DNA from 2 places in the Paenibacillus tianjinensis genome. Region 1 is predicted to be linked to the other one. Evidence: predicted binding sites of a transcription regulator. Region 1 holds the regulator's gene; the other holds the start of a gene.
The links. Region 1 encodes LexA, which represses DNA repair genes until DNA is damaged. Its sites were predicted from a motif close to CGAACATATGTTCG; they were not measured.
Positions count from the first base shown of each region.

Region 1 (7,615 bases):
GAAGCTCGGAGAGATGCCCGATCTGATAGTCCGGCCGAATCTCCGGATTAGCTTTTTTACCCGTCCGGTTAATCCAGACCGTGGTAAGACCTGCAGTCAGACCGCCTAGAATATCCGTCGTAAGCTTATCACCGACCATAACTCCTTGTTCCGGAGCAATGTCCAGCAGATCAAGCGCATGTACGAAAATATCCTTGTCCGGCTTACCTTTACCAAAGCTCCCTGAGATGACCACATGATCAAAATAAGGGATAAGCTCCGGAACACCGTCCAGTTTCTCCTGCTGAAGAGCAGGACACCCGTTTGTGAGCAGTAACAGCTTCACCTTACCGCGGAGCTCATCCAACACTTGCAGCGTTTCTTCATACATATAAGGCCGCTTCCGGCGTTCCTCGGCAAATTTGGCGGCTAGTTGTTCAGCCAGCGCTTCATCATTGACTCCAACGGAAGCCAAGCCGCGGCGCCAGGATTCTTTGCGGTATGCCGGAGCAAGCTGCTCCAGTTGCCGGAATTCCGGCTGCTCCCCGGCTGTAAAATTCGCCCATAGCGCTTCGAAAGGATTGATTCCGATCATCTTCGTAAATGGAAACGTCTCATAAGTCTCGTAAAGGCTTCTGGCTTCTCTGCGGACAGCTGCTTCCAGCTCTAAAGGGTCAACATCGTTTCCTGCTGCTTCGCAGGCCGCGCGAAAAGCTTCTTCAACGCTCCGTTCATCCCAGAGCAGTGTATCGTCAAGGTCAAATAGTACGGCGGTAATCGGCATAATAACGCTCCCTCTCCCTATGCTGGTCTATCTTGCTACTCGTACACTACTTCAATATTATTAGCTTTTGCGAACTCTGTAAGGCGTTCACCCATTGCCGCCGTGTCATAACGGTTCAGGAATCTGGAGAACACCCATTGCTTGCGCTTGCCTTTATATTTAAGGGAAACCATACTGCGGGACACAATAATCTTCTCAATCTCTGATGCCTGCAGCCAGCGTTCACGATTATATTTAATAGTAGAAACCCTGGCACGTTCAACCTTCAGGTATGGACGGCGGAAGAACAGAAGTGCAGCCAGTAAAAAGTAAAGAACAACACCCAGCCAGTTGGCGAGAACACCGCTGCCTCTAGCTTCATCAACAGAACCGACTACCCAAAACATGATGCCGAGGAGCAGCAGAACTATTGGAAATACGATATTGCGGCCTTTAAAGATATCGCTCTCTTTGGCAGCTGACGCTGATTTTGAAGCATAGATGGTTTCTTTACCTTGCTTCTTCCGTTGCTTATTGACTTGCTGTGTGTTGCGTTGAACCATTCTTTCCCAAGAACGGGCCATGTGAGTTCCCCCTAGTCGTCCTAAAATATCTATGACAAAGGCACCGGACTAATGTTTAAGCCCCTTGTTGCCTTGATCATCGTTATCCACGATTTCAATCGTATCAAGCTGTGCACGGAAGTTGCTGCGGATGTTGCCCAGATAGATCTCGCGGAGCTTAGCGCGTTCTGCTAATTCCTCTTCATTCAGGCCGCTGCTTTTCTGTTTGCGAGCCAATTCATTGATGCGTGCGACCAATTCGTCTATATTCAATGCTTTCCCCTCCCCTATAAATTCATTCTAACTTTGCCATGAGAAAAAGAGCTTGTCAAGGTCTCCCCCCTGAAAGCTCTTCATGTTATTCTATCGTGCTGAAATTATATTTAATATACAGGCAAGGTTAACACATCTCCGGCCTGGATGTCACTGCTCTTCAGTCCGCTTGTCTCTTTAATTCCTTCTATATATACGACGGTCCTCATGTTATCCGGTTTATGTTCCCGTGCAATGCTCCAGAGCGTGTCTCCGCGTTCAACCACTACCCGCTTACCTTCTGTCATAGAGGAGACTGATCCGGCAAAAACATTACCTACAACTGTAAAACCTGAAACAACGAGCATAAACACTAAAGCTAGCTTTATAAAGTTATCCTTCACAAATACCTTCATTAGCATATTGAATACGAACGCTGCAGAATTCTTTAGACTTGATGCATAAGTTGAAGCAGAATCATCTCCGGAAGACTGAACCTCGCGGGCTTCATCGTAGATGCTGCGGTATGTACTGTATTTTAGCATTATCATCGACCTCCAAACACTTGTTCTTAATTTCAAAAATAATATAACACGAACAAGTGTTTTGATCAATAGTTTTTTCGAACAATTGTTCCCCTTAATTTATTAGGCAGCTTTAGGTGCATGTTCATCTGTTTTTATGCCTTTTTGAAAATTTTAGAACTAATGTTTGTACGAACGGAGGTTCTATGTTATAATTTTCCCAAACATACTATATGGGGTTGATTCCAATGTCAAAGATTTCGAGTCGTCAGCTGGCGATCCTGGAATTTATACGTAACGAAGTCCGCAGCAAGGGTTATCCTCCGTCTGTCCGGGAAATCGGGGAAGCTGTTGGTCTTGCGTCCAGCTCCACAGTACATGGTCATTTGGATCGTCTTGAGAAGAAAGGCCTTATCCGTCGTGACCCTACGAAGCCGCGTGCGATAGAACTGCTTGGACAGGAAGATTCTGAGAATGTACATCAATTTGTACAAACAGTAACCCGTATTCCTGTTGTAGGTAAAGTCACCGCCGGGGTGCCTATTACAGCTACAGAGAATATTGAAGACTATTTCCCGCTACCTAGCCACTATGTAGGCGACAACAAAGTTTTCATGCTCTCTGTACTGGGAGACAGCATGGTTGATGCGGGAATTATGAACGGCGACTATGTTATTGTCCGCCAGCAGCAGACAGCAGACAATGGAGATATCGTCGTTGCGATGACTGAAGAAGATGAAGCAACTGTTAAGACATTCTACAAAGAACGAGACCATATCCGCCTGCAGCCGGAGAATCCGGCTTATGAACCTCTCCGCTTGAACCGTGTTACCATTTTAGGTAGAGTCATTGGACTTTTCCGAGATATTCACTAGAAAATCCCCTCACAGAAGCTGTTTCGCTCTCCAAGCGGAACAGCTTTTTCCGTTCTATTGTGCCCACTTTATCATTTCAGAACACTTGTTCATACCGGTGAAATTCATCACCATTAGCCTCTTCTAACGGGAACCCCTGCAGCATTCCACACATATCCTGGTAGCAGAAGGAGTGCTGATGACTTTGCCCAATTACCGGATAATTGTTGATCTGTCGCAGCGCATGCTGTATTTGCTGGATAACGACATTGTGACCCGTGGTTTTCCCGTTGGAATCGGCACCATGCTGACTGTTTCACCTACAGGCGAGTATACTATCATTAACAAGCAGCCTAATCCCGGCGGGCCTTTTGGTGCCTTTTGGATGGGGCTGTCTAAACCGCATTACGGCATTCACGGAACGAATGACCCTGCTTCGATCGGTCATAGGGTCTCCCATGGCTGCATCCGGATGTATAACAATGATGTTCTCGCTTTATCTCGTATAGTCCCCATTGGCACGCGTGTGACGATTAGGGAGTAAATCTATGCCTAATTCGTACGTCACTCCATGTCAAAAGAACACCTCTACCCGCTCTTGCACCGGTAGAGGTGTTCTCATTTATTCATATGATGTTCATACTACATATTAAAGTAATCCCCAACAACAGCTACGGTTACAGCACACTGCGCAATAGTCTGATCGCGATACGGTTCAGGCGCAATGCTTCCCGGATCGAGACCCTGGCAGCCAGTAATTCACGTCTGGCCCGGCTTGGATTAGGCACCCGGCGCAAATTCTCATTGATTTCCTCAAGCCGCTCCCGTAAAACCGCTCTTTGTGCCAGCAATACACGGATCGCTCTGCGAATTCTTAACCGTTCTGTTTCTGTCATTAATTCCACCTCTTTTACGTTTGATAGTATAAGAGATGCAATTACGGCTTCATCGGTTTGTGTGAACTGGCAGTTGTTATTTTTTGGGCAGACGCACCCGGAATTCATACTCCGAACGTTTGTAGGCCATTCCCGCCAGCATGATATAATCAGGTGTCCATTTTTGCAGAGGTCCTGCGTAATCAGCGATAACATGCGGCTGTCCTTCTAGCATCTGCACTACGTATATATTCGCCTCAGCGAGCGCAGCAGTGAACAGATCAGCATCAGTTACCAGCACCTTATAAGTCGCATTCAATACGGTCCCTCCTTATTGGCTGATTCATATTTAGCGCGGATTTCAAGGTTTTTGGAATAATTGTACAGGTCTAGTGCCGTTATCCCTCTGCGTGCAAGCTTAACAAACAACACAAAAGCGTAGATACACGCCACGGCAGATACCAGCCAGATCAACACGGCAAATACTCCGAATCCACTCAGAAAATAAGCCCCTGGCGTTACACTCATCGTTCGTCTACTCCTTCGGTAAGCCATAAAATGGCCTGTAAATGATATTTATATATACGGTAGCCAAGGTTCGTCTAACGGCTATGATAGAAAGGCAATAATAATAGTGCTAGGCCAATAACTGCAAAAATCCCTGTGCCGATAGCAGAAAAGACAAAATATGCTTTTGGCGGCTCTTTGAAAGCTTTCCAGCCTTGGGTAATCTGCCAGAAATAACGTGGTTTAATCGTAGCAAACACCGCCGTGCCCGTCCAAAGCACAAGAAACGCGGTCATAAACCAGGCGATTCCTGCAGGCATCCCTACCACTCCCATTCTGAATTAAAAGCTATGTTCATACATTTATTCACATGAAGTGAAGCTATTTTCTCAGCCATTCCAATATAATCCAAATGCGAATGGCTGTAAATGAGAAATCATCTAGCCATGTATACAAAAAGGCATTACCATGAGCTTCTCCTGTTAAGGGAGCCCTCTGATAATGCCTATATATTCGATTTCGGAAGTACCTCCGCAAACTATAACCGCATTCAACCTATAGCATACAAAAGAATCAAAACCACGATGGTCAAGGATGAGGCGAACGACAACCACGTGAAAAAATGTTTCCAGTAGTTATTTTTCATCTGACTTGTATACCACCAATATTGTGCTCCGTTGATGCTCTGCACCGTCACGTGAAGATTTGACGACTGAGCCATAACAGATGTTGACTACCTGCTCTTCCCGTAACCCTTTGAGGAATTCATTTGCCTTGTTCTCCGCATAAAAATTATCGCCGTCCACAAATTCTTTTACCTGTATCATAATATCCTCCTTTAATTGCATTCATAAAACCGCATCAAGATCATATGGGAATCCCTATATTTAAAAGCGACGAAATGCACATGGCCCATCACCCCTTGGCTAACATTTAATGTAAAATCCATCCAAACGAACAGCAAGGCACTCCGCAGCTCTCTGCGAAATGCCTTACTATCAGCCTAGCTTACCATTCCATCTGACATTAATCAAACTTTATTTACTCAATTTTTCCAATTGAAGTGACAGAAAAAAGTAGAATCGTGTTGCTAAAGCATACATCCATTTTTAGGAATCTTTATAAACTGCAACAATTCTATCTTAAGTTGGAAATAATGCATAATAGATTATAATATAATAAAAATTATCAGGAGGATTTCTCTATGCCCAGTTATTATTTTAAAGAAATATGGACTCCTCTAAAGTTGGTTGGGATCAAGTTTTTTCGGGACGACGAGCTAAGGCTTTGGGTTAAATTATGGTCAAGAAAGCGTACGCTGCTCCGTTAAGTTAATATTTGGTCTCATCACTATCCAGCCGTGAGAACACCTCTAAATCCACAACGCCATGTCCTTTCCAGACCTGACCTTGCCGGATCGTGCCTTCTTGTCTAAAATAATTCCTCAGCAGCACCTTCTGGGATTTGATATTCTCCGGCATTACAAAGGCTTGAATACGATTGATCCCTAACTCCTTGAACAAATATTCCGTCATCGCCTGAACTGCTCCTGTGGCAATCCCCTGACCCCAAAATCTATCGTCAAGCCTGTAACCTATGGTGATCATATTTACGTCCTGCACATAATCAAATATTTCTGCCACGCCAACAATACGTTCAGGCTCTTTGTTCAAGCAGATTCCCAGGAAAATCGTCTTCTTCTTAAGAAAATCTCTTTCAAAATGTCCTATCATATTGGCCACTGTCTCTTTGTTTTTCTTCAGCATTACTGGTGAATGCACAAACAGCTTTTCATTGCTATAGATGTCAAACAGCTCGTCGAGATCAGAATCAGTTATTTTTCTTAATGTAATTGCTGCAGATTCAATTCGTGGAAATTGTTCAAATGGGCTTTTACTCATTTATCCCGCGCCTCTCCGTTTAAAGTCTCATCAAAGTCTAAGTGCAGTAAATTTACCATAAATCTCTATAATTTTCTATGTATTGTAACTAATCGCCAAAAAAAGAATGAGGTACCTCTTAGGCAGCAAAAACAAAAGGTCCTGCACCAATAGCCATATAATCTTTTCTGGGACACCTCTTTTTTTGAGTAGGATCGGCTTGTGCACTTAGGTGGACGCTGCGCGAACGGACCGTTGTTCCAATCGCTTTGGTCTCCAGATTTTTCTCATTCCCCTTAGCGGTGAAAATCCGGTGACCAAGGCGGCCGCTACCGCTTTTCCACAATCAGTCCGTCCTTTCCGCTGTTTAAGCGGGATATGAAATTCCACTTTATATGAAATCCATCCTCGAATAGTCCTCACAATTTTGCGGGCAATTTGTGGGCACCGTCATATTAAGGGCTCATAGCACCCCCTACGCCCACACAAAAAACCCCCGACGCCAGAGGCGCCAGGGGTTGCTTGCAACTAGTAAAGAGTCATGTACTGAGCTCTTTCCCACTCGTGAACCTGGGTACGATAGATGTCCCATTCGATTTCCTTCAGTTCATAGAAGTGAGCCAAAGCATGTTCACCAAGGGCTTCAGTGATGACATGGCTGCGGATCATTTCATTTAGTGCTTCTTTCAGATCGGACGGCAAGCTTGGAATGCCTTCTTCAATCCGCTCTTCCTCAGACATCACATAGATGTTCCGGTCGATTGGAGCCGGCAGATCAAGCTGGCGCTTGATTCCGTCAAGACCTGCCTTCAACATTACAGCAAGTGCAAGATACGGGTTAGCTGCAGGGTCCGGATTGCGGACTTCAATGCGTGTACTGAGGCCTCTGGAAGCCGGAATACGAATCATCGGGCTGCGGTTGCTCGCAGACCAGGCTACGTAACAAGGGGCTTCATAACCGGGAACCAGACGTTTGTAAGAGTTCACTGTCGGATTCGTGATGGCGGCAAAAGCACGTGCGTGCTTCAGGATACCAGCCATGTAATACCGTGCAGTTTTGCTCAGGCCGAGCGTATCACTTTCATCATAGAATACATTCTCATTGCCTTTGAACAAGGATTGGTGGGCATGCATCCCGGATCCGTTCATACCAAATAGAGGCTTAGGCATAAAAGTAGCATGCAGGCCGTGCTGACGGGCAACCGTCTTCACAACGAGCTTGAAGGTTTGAATTTGGTCAGCGGCTTTGATCGCATCCGCATATTTGAAGTCAATTTCATGCTGGCCGGAAGCCACTTCGTGGTGAGAAGCTTCAATTTCGAAGCCCATTTCTTCAAGAGTCAATACGATTTCGCGGCGGCAGTTCTCCCCAAGATCCATCGGCGCCAAATCGAAATATCCACCCTGGTCATTCAATT
Region 1 covers NZ_CP070969.1:3,430,888-3,438,502, forward strand. The annotation lists gene JRJ22_RS15460 (HAD family hydrolase) at 1-763, opposite strand, end outside; gene JRJ22_RS15465 (hypothetical protein) at 799-1,326, opposite strand; gene JRJ22_RS15470 (DUF896 domain-containing protein) at 1,375-1,578, opposite strand; gene JRJ22_RS15475 (LysM peptidoglycan-binding domain-containing protein) at 1,689-2,102, opposite strand; gene lexA (transcriptional repressor LexA) at 2,330-2,956, shown strand; gene JRJ22_RS15485 (L,D-transpeptidase) at 3,141-3,479, shown strand; gene JRJ22_RS15490 (hypothetical protein) at 3,613-3,831, opposite strand; gene JRJ22_RS15495 (hypothetical protein) at 3,908-4,129, opposite strand; gene JRJ22_RS15500 (hypothetical protein) at 4,126-4,338, opposite strand; gene JRJ22_RS15505 (DUF6199 family natural product biosynthesis protein) at 4,413-4,637, opposite strand; gene JRJ22_RS15510 (sporulation protein Cse60) at 4,953-5,144, opposite strand; gene JRJ22_RS15515 (GNAT family N-acetyltransferase) at 5,649-6,218, opposite strand; gene glnA (type I glutamate--ammonia ligase) at 6,726-7,615, opposite strand, start outside.

Region 2 (7,615 bases), 1.2 Mb from region 1:
CCATACTTTTTGTATATCTCCAGCTTGATTTTTTTCCTCTCATTATATCTAGCATCATTTTCCAAACCCCAAAACTCTATGTATACTTTGCCAACAGGTAGATAAAAATCACAATAAACATCTTCCTCAATGGGTAGCTTTCTTTCATATGCATGTACAATCTCAGACATATACAACCAATTATCAATAAGCATCTCTGCTCTTGATCTTACATAGTGCCCATCTGCCGACCTATGAGTTGCTTCATACTTTTCTCTAAAGCCTACAGCAACTGTCTCGATCTTTCTATTCTCAATTGCTGTCTCTACACTTTCACCACGTAACTCCTTTATCGTTTCAAGTAGCCGCTTGTTTGTTAATATACTTGCTTCCCAGCATACATAAGGTACGCCATTCCGGTCATATTCAAACTGTTTTCCGCCTATACTCTCGCCAAGCTTAGTTATTAACCATCCCTTTACTCCTTTTTGTAATAAACCAAGTTCCGACAAAATCGGATTCATGCGAAGCTTAGAAACTCCAAAGTGTTGACTTAAAGCTACTGCACTTAAAAGTTTTTCTTCATTCGAATTTGTCAGCTTCAATTCATCCTTAATCTTCTCATCCCAAGCTATAAATGAGCCGTGCTGGGGATGATTCTTGATAATACCTCCCCTTGCTTTCCCTTGTTCCGTCAGGACCCAAGTATCGTTTTCTCTATTTATCAATCCTGAATTCATCATAAGGGCAAATAACTCCTTAGATGTATATCCCATTTCTTTTGACAATGCAGTTGTGGATAAAAACTTCACCTTATCTGACATTTTTCAACTAGTCTCCTATCTTAATTAAATAATTGCCCCTTAGTTTATGCCACAATTTTACACCAACCGACTAATTCTTTATATAACTTTTACTTATCAGTTATCTTGTATTGATTAACACTCGTAACAATAGCCATAATAAAAACTCCTCTCTAGAACTTGTGATTAGACAAGCACTGAAAAGGAGTATTATCGTCTTGGTTCTGTGTGTTAGGAAGTAAATTCTCGACACACAGAACCTTTAGCTTTTAACGGAAGCTTTAAAATTCACACAACAAAAAAACCTTGATTTCTCAAGGTTTTCACTGTACTGCCGAGGACGGGGGTCGAACCCGTACGGTACTCACGTACCGCAGGATTTTAAGTCCTGTGCGTCTGCCTGTTCCGCCACCCCGGCATAATATGTGCGTTGTAACGCGACAAGAAATATAATATCACGTATCCTTCAAACACGCAATCTAAATTCCGATGTTTTTTTATTTATAGCAAAAGCCCGTTCCGGATTAGCCGGACGGGCTTTGCTCTGTAAGGCTTAGGATGAGCTAGCGGCGGTCACGATCAGTGCTTCTGCTGCGCATGCCGGCCAGCCCCAGGAGGCCGACTAAGCCGAGCCAGCCCCAGTTCGAGTCGTTGTCATCATTGTTGTTGGCATTGGTGGTTGTACTGGTGGCCCGGTATCTGCCGGTCTGCGTTGTGTTGTTCAGCGGAGAGACCCTATTGTTATCGCCCGGAGTGACCGCGTCCCTCACCATGTTCTCGCCTTTACGCATGGTTCCTGTGGTCTGATTCATCATGGTATTGCCCTGATTCATCAGATGGGTACCAGTACCGTTCATCTCACGTACTCCTTGTGTTCTTGTGCCGGTTGTTCCGGTATCGGGAACCGTTGTGCCCATTCCTCCGCCAGTACCAGCTGCATTGGCTGCATAACCGGATCCCAGCAGGCTAAGGGATAACACGGTACCGCATGCCAGGCTTGTGATCAGCTTCTTCAAAATGTATGCCCCCTTTGAGGATAGTGTGGTATCTCGCTGATAATTTCCCCACATCGTGCAACATCTATGCAAGCAATCCTTATTCCCTGACGAGGTTTACTGTCCTGTTCACCGGATCATAAGATACTTTGGCTCCAAGCGCCTCGGCCACTGCCCGTACAGGCGCGAAGGTTGTTCCGTTCTCGAGAAAACCGCTGGTAATCTTGACTCCATTCAATGTGACACTGATGGCCGGATCCGTCTCGCTGCCGGTTCCATTAATCAGGGCTAAGGCATCCTTCACCTGCTGCACCGTCGGCTGTTTACCGGCCCGGAGCTGCTCAGTGGTAAGCCCGAAGGTCATCTCCAGATGAGAATAGTCTTTAAAAGAAGTCCAGTCCCCGCCCCATGCGAAGCCGAGCTTCTTCGCCTCCTGCGCCACCTGCTGCCAGTCCGCAATCCTATCGTTATTCCCGTCACGGGAGGTATCCCAGGAAATGCTTTTCCCGTCCGGCAGAAGCAAGGCAAAATCAATCGCCAGACCATAATTGTGGTAGCTGCTGCCTCCTCTGGCATTAGTTACAATGTTTCCTTTCGTTGTCCGGCCTTGCGCATAAAGCGCATTCTGCTCAGCAATAGTCCGCATCCCTTGGGTAATGACGATCGGAATTCCTTTGGCGTAGCACCTTTGGATTAGCGCACTCGCACCAGCCAGCAGCACGGGATGAAGCTTGCCCAGCCAGCCTGCTGATTTACTCTTCACCTGATCTAAAGTCAGCATGTACTCACCCCCTGGTATAGTAAATGCCCCCTCTTCCCGGTTTGCTTGTACGGTTTCCCCGGGGTCAACGCATAGATGTCCAATTGAATGATTATCCGCAAAAAAGGCCACACTACCCGCGAAAGGTGGGATGAGTCTATGGACATTCACAGCGACAGCTACAAGGTAGCTGCACTAAGCGACCAGGAGAATGCGGTAGAGATTATCCGGCAAGCTGAAGCGGCTATTGCCCAAATCACCGGCAACAACGCCGTTACGCTAATTGCTTATGAGAAAACGGAAGCCTCCGCCGCAAAATAAGCCTCTAGACTATGTATACCTCTACGATGTCGTCTACGTTAATCCATTTCCATTCCTCTGCCCACTGCAGCTTAATTTCCCGCGAGTGGGTATGAATGGAGGTAACAAATCCGTTCAGCAGCTTGTTCCCGGAGGGATCATATAGAATCACTGTTACTCGGACATGAGTCCGCAGCGACAGCGCCAGTGTACACTCGATTTCCTCCAGCTTCTGCGCATCCAGCAGCAGCTTGCCGCGGCGCAGTGTCTCCAGCTCCTCCTTGCTAATCCGGCTCTTACGCTCAAGCAGACCACGATCCTCCAGCTTTTTGCTCATTTTCCGTTCTCCTTCCGGTTGGATAAGGTCAGTTGCGTCCCACATAATGCGAACGTATGTTTGTATTATATCCGCAGAGCTGCCTATTTATCAAGCAGAAAAAGCTGCCAGCAGGTAAATAACTGTAGTGCTGCCAGGCTTCAGATTACATGCAAAAGGCGCGCACATGATGGTGTGCAGCGCCTTAATGGGGACTATCTTTTCAACAAAAAAATCTCTAATTCGCCGTATTGCCTGACTCTGAGCCTGTAACCGTAGAGGTACCGGCATTTGCCCCGCTCTTCTGGGCAGTATCTGCCGCCCCGTCTGTCTCCACCGCAGTTCCGGCAGCCGTTCCCAGCTCAGCCTCAGCAGCGCTGTCCTCCTCAAGCAGCCCTACAGCTACTCTCGCTTCATTCAGCTTGGAGATGCCGTACAGCATCGCCACGTCCGCCTGCTGATTCAAAGCGTTGAACTCATCCGCAGTAACCTCCGGGGAAACTGCGCCTTGCGAAGCCTGTTCTTTAATGGAATAGGCGCTTTGGAACGCAATTGCAGCATCCCTAAGCAAGGTCTGAACATTCTTCGGCAGATTCTTGGAAATCTTCACATCCTTGACCTGATCGGCAATATCCGATGCTGTGTCCTGGAATTCATCGACCGCTTTCTCCAGTTCTTTGTCGGTGGCTTTTCCTGTCGAATAAGAAGTCAGTGTTGTATTGAAGCTCTCCAGAGAAGATTTACCCATCTCATCGAATTTCGACATTTCATTGTAAAAGTTCTGTACAGTTTCCTGCACTTCTTCCTCTGAAGCAGGTGCAGAACTATCTTTGCTACAAGCGCTGAGGACAACGACCATTATAAGCAAAACTGTCAGTAAGGTTTTTCTCATTTCTAATCCCTCCACTTAACAGAATAATGGCGGGTTTTGTAAAGTGCAAATGAAATTTTATGTAAAAAAGACTCGAAATCCCCACCCCCTATAAATAAAGCGAATTCATAGCAAAGAGACCTCCATTGAGAATGGAAATCCCTGCTATAATAAATATAATCTCATTCTGAAGTAAGAAAGGAAGATATCTATGCCTTATTGCACCAGCTGTGGCGCTGAATATAAGCAAGGCGCCAAATTCTGCGGAGAATGCGGAGCGGGAACGGACACCGCTGCTTCAGCGGCCCCGCGCCGTCCTGCGGGCGGCTCCGCCTCCGGGGGAAGCCCGGAAACCGAGCTCTGGCAGGGCAAGCCTGCCGGCCTCTATGACCGGCTTAAGGGCCTGATTGGCCTCAACACGACCAGATATACGATTACCAGCCAGCGGATTATCGTGAAGACGGGACTCATCGGCAAAGATCTGGAAGAAATTGAGCTGCTGCGGGTCAATGACTTCTCGGTGGATCAGACCCTTCCGGACCGCCTGCTCGGCATCGGGACTCTGACTGTATTCTCCGATGACGCTTCGTCCCCGCAGCTGCTTTTCCGCAAAATCCGCAAGGTGCTCACGGTTAAGGATGTGCTGCGCAAAGCGGTTCGTGACGAAAAAACCGCCAACAATATCAGCTACCGCGAACAGATTTGATTGCCGTTGCCGTTCAGTCGGCAAGAACATAGGCCCCGGCTGGAATAATGACTTTGGGCTGGCTGGGGCTTTCCCACATCAGTACTGCTTTGGCATCGCCCTGGTTTTCGAAGTACTCTACCCTCAGCTCATGCAGTCTGCCGACGGTCAGATTCGCGCTGCCTTTTCGCTCCTGCCCGCTCTGCTTAATCCAGCTGTCAATCACCAATCCACCGTCAATCCACACCCGGATGCCGTCATCCGAAGAAGAATAAATCGTATAGCTCTCGCTGAAGTCCGCTTTCAGCCAGCCGCTCCAGCGCACAGAGAAGTTGTCGGAGGCTACCGCCGGATCAGGACTGGACTGTCTCCAGACGAAGTTGACCGCCGGATCTGTACGAACCAGTACCGGAGCTCCGCTTAGTGTATTATTGTTGAAATACTCCCCTTTAACTCCCGCTGCAGTTGTTATTTCCGTTCCCGCAGGCTTAACCTTATATTCATCCCGGGTGATTACAAAACTGTTCTTCATATAAGCCTTAATCACAGTGTCTGTATTCTTCTCATACAGCAGCTTGCCCCAGGTCATCTGGTAGGACCATTTGCTCTGGGATCTTGCAAGGACTGCCGGAGAAGGCAGCTCTCCGTTTTCCCCTATAGCGATCAGCTTGCCGCGTCCCAGGTCCCACAATCCGTCATGGTGGCTTGCCTTGAAATCTCCATCATAAATATCAAGGGCTAGTACGTCTACCCTGCCGGCACCGGGATAGTAGTCCGCAGGCTCGCCCGACCACTGATTCTTGGCATTCGGACTCCATACCCACAGCAAATTGTGCAGCCCGTGAACCTCCGTGTACCGTTCGAACATAAGGTTCCACAGCTCGGAGAAGCGGCTTTTCTGCCCCCACCAGAACCATCCCCCGTTCATCTCGTGATACGGTCTCCACAGGACAGGAACACCTGCATTGCTCAGTTGTTGTAAGGACAGCGCCGTTTTGTCGAGATCTGCCAGCAGCGCTTTATATTGAACAGTACCCGGTGTTATATATCTTGCAAAGTCAGCCTCGCTGAGGCTCATGGAGACATTGGACCAGGCCGGAGCCGTCCCCGGCAGATTCGCATGATAGCTCATCGTCACGATTCCCCCGGCCTTATGCCAGCGAACGGCACTGTCCACCACCGCCTGCCGCTGGCCGGCAATAACCGCCTCTGTCTGGTTGCTGATGGCCCCCAGCTCATAGCCGTGAAGTCCGGGATAGAATCCTCCTGTATTCTTCAGCTTATTGCTGTACTCATCCGGACTCTCCAGATAATCATGCTGTCCGCTGATGATGCCTTTGCCCTGCAGCGAATACAGCTTCTTCAGCAAGCTCTTCGCCGGGAGCGCAAGAGCCGTATCGGCAGGCTCCATCACCAAGCTGCGGAAGGACGCCTGCCAGCGGACATCGTTGACCAGCCGTGACGCCGAGTCGAGCAGATCCCGGAGGATGCGTTGTTCCATTCTTCCCACCAACCTTTTGTACCATTGTATGGGGACAACCGTGACAAGGACGCGGCGAATGTTGAGCATTCGGCAAAATATTCATGTTTTCAATATGTATAATTACCATTACGGCTATTGCTGTCACTTACTGTCACATACCTCGCATACCGCAGCGGCAAAAGCTCAAGAATATCCACTTTGGCCAGGGTCCCTTCCGCAGGTACAATCACCTTGTAATCCTTGGCGTAATCCGCGATCAGCTCCCGGCACATCCCGCATGGCGATACAACCTTGATCTCTCTATCCTCACTGTCCGGATCCGGGTGCCTTACGGCAACAATGGTGTCGAACTCCTGGTACCCCTCGGAAATCGCTTTACCGATAACCATTGCCTCGGCACATACGCTAACCCGCGGCAGATTTGCCTCCAGATGAACAGCTGTAAAAATCTCCCCCGTCTTCGTGCGCAACGCCGCACTGACATGATGCCGCTCCCATGCGTATCGTTTTCTGATAATCTCTTTAGCAGAAGCTATCAGGGTCTGGTCCTCAATCGAAATCTCAACTTCCATGTGCTTGTCCTCCTAAACGTTGTGCAATCCTTGTGCCTCATCGCAGGGTTCCGCCAAAACTCACTTCGTGAATGGTAACCTTGTCCTAATTTAGTATACTAAAAGCCGTTTGTTTTAAGATATAATACTTAATAGGCAGAGACTTTATGACCCCCACACCTTAGGAGGAGCATGTGAAAAAACAGAAATTCATCTCCACTCTGATCATCATTCTACTGCTGGTCCTGGTGGCTTACTGGTTTGAGGAAAATAACCCGCCCGTCACGCCACCTTCTACAGATGACTCTGAAATTGTACAGCTGGAGTTCCCGGCAGACCGTTATCCCGAAACCGCCGAGCATATCCAGGAAGCGATTGAGAGCGGTGAATCAGCCGTCTGCACTATCAGCCGGGAAGATGCCGAAGAGAACCGCAAGGAATCCTTGTCCGGTGTGCCGACCAAGAAGGGCTACGACCGCGATGAATGGCCGATGGCGATGTGTGCCGAAGGCGGCAGCGGTGCCGACATTGAATACATAACACCCAGTGACAACCGCGGGGCCGGAAGCTGGGTTGGTAATCAGCTGGAAGGTTATGCCGACGGAACCCGGGTAGAGTTCATGTTCAAGTAAACGAGAACCGCATAGGTATGGATTAGCCCCCTGCCGTCTGTATCGGCAGGGGGCTTTTGCAGATTCAAGGCTATCCACTCTCTGCAGGTGCTTCAATCGGTCCAGTGACCGCTGCCGCTGCCGGTCACTTTTGCCCCTGGTTCCGGACTTTCCCAGGCAATGAGAATTACCGCTGCCTCTACGGGCTGGGGCGGCTGCCATTGGATAAACCCCTGCAGTGCCAGCTCACGAAGGCCGGAC
Region 2 covers NZ_CP070969.1:4,599,836-4,607,450, forward strand. The annotation lists gene JRJ22_RS21490 (glycerol kinase) at 1-803, opposite strand, end outside; tRNA gene JRJ22_RS21495 (tRNA-Leu) at 1,115-1,200, opposite strand; gene JRJ22_RS29335 (WGxxGxxG family protein) at 1,346-1,798, opposite strand; gene JRJ22_RS21505 (M15 family metallopeptidase) at 1,878-2,558, opposite strand; gene JRJ22_RS21510 (hypothetical protein) at 2,697-2,858, shown strand; gene JRJ22_RS21515 (YolD-like family protein) at 2,863-3,174, opposite strand; gene JRJ22_RS21520 (hypothetical protein) at 3,392-4,045, opposite strand; gene JRJ22_RS21525 (PH domain-containing protein) at 4,236-4,730, shown strand; gene JRJ22_RS21530 (glycosyl hydrolase) at 4,744-6,210, opposite strand; gene JRJ22_RS21535 (cytidine deaminase) at 6,300-6,764, opposite strand; gene JRJ22_RS21540 (NucA/NucB deoxyribonuclease domain-containing protein) at 6,938-7,375, shown strand; gene JRJ22_RS21545 (LexA family transcriptional regulator) at 7,468-7,615, opposite strand, start outside.
Region 2: the regulator LexA is predicted to act here: its motif matches at 3,224-3,237, upstream of JRJ22_RS21515 (YolD-like family protein).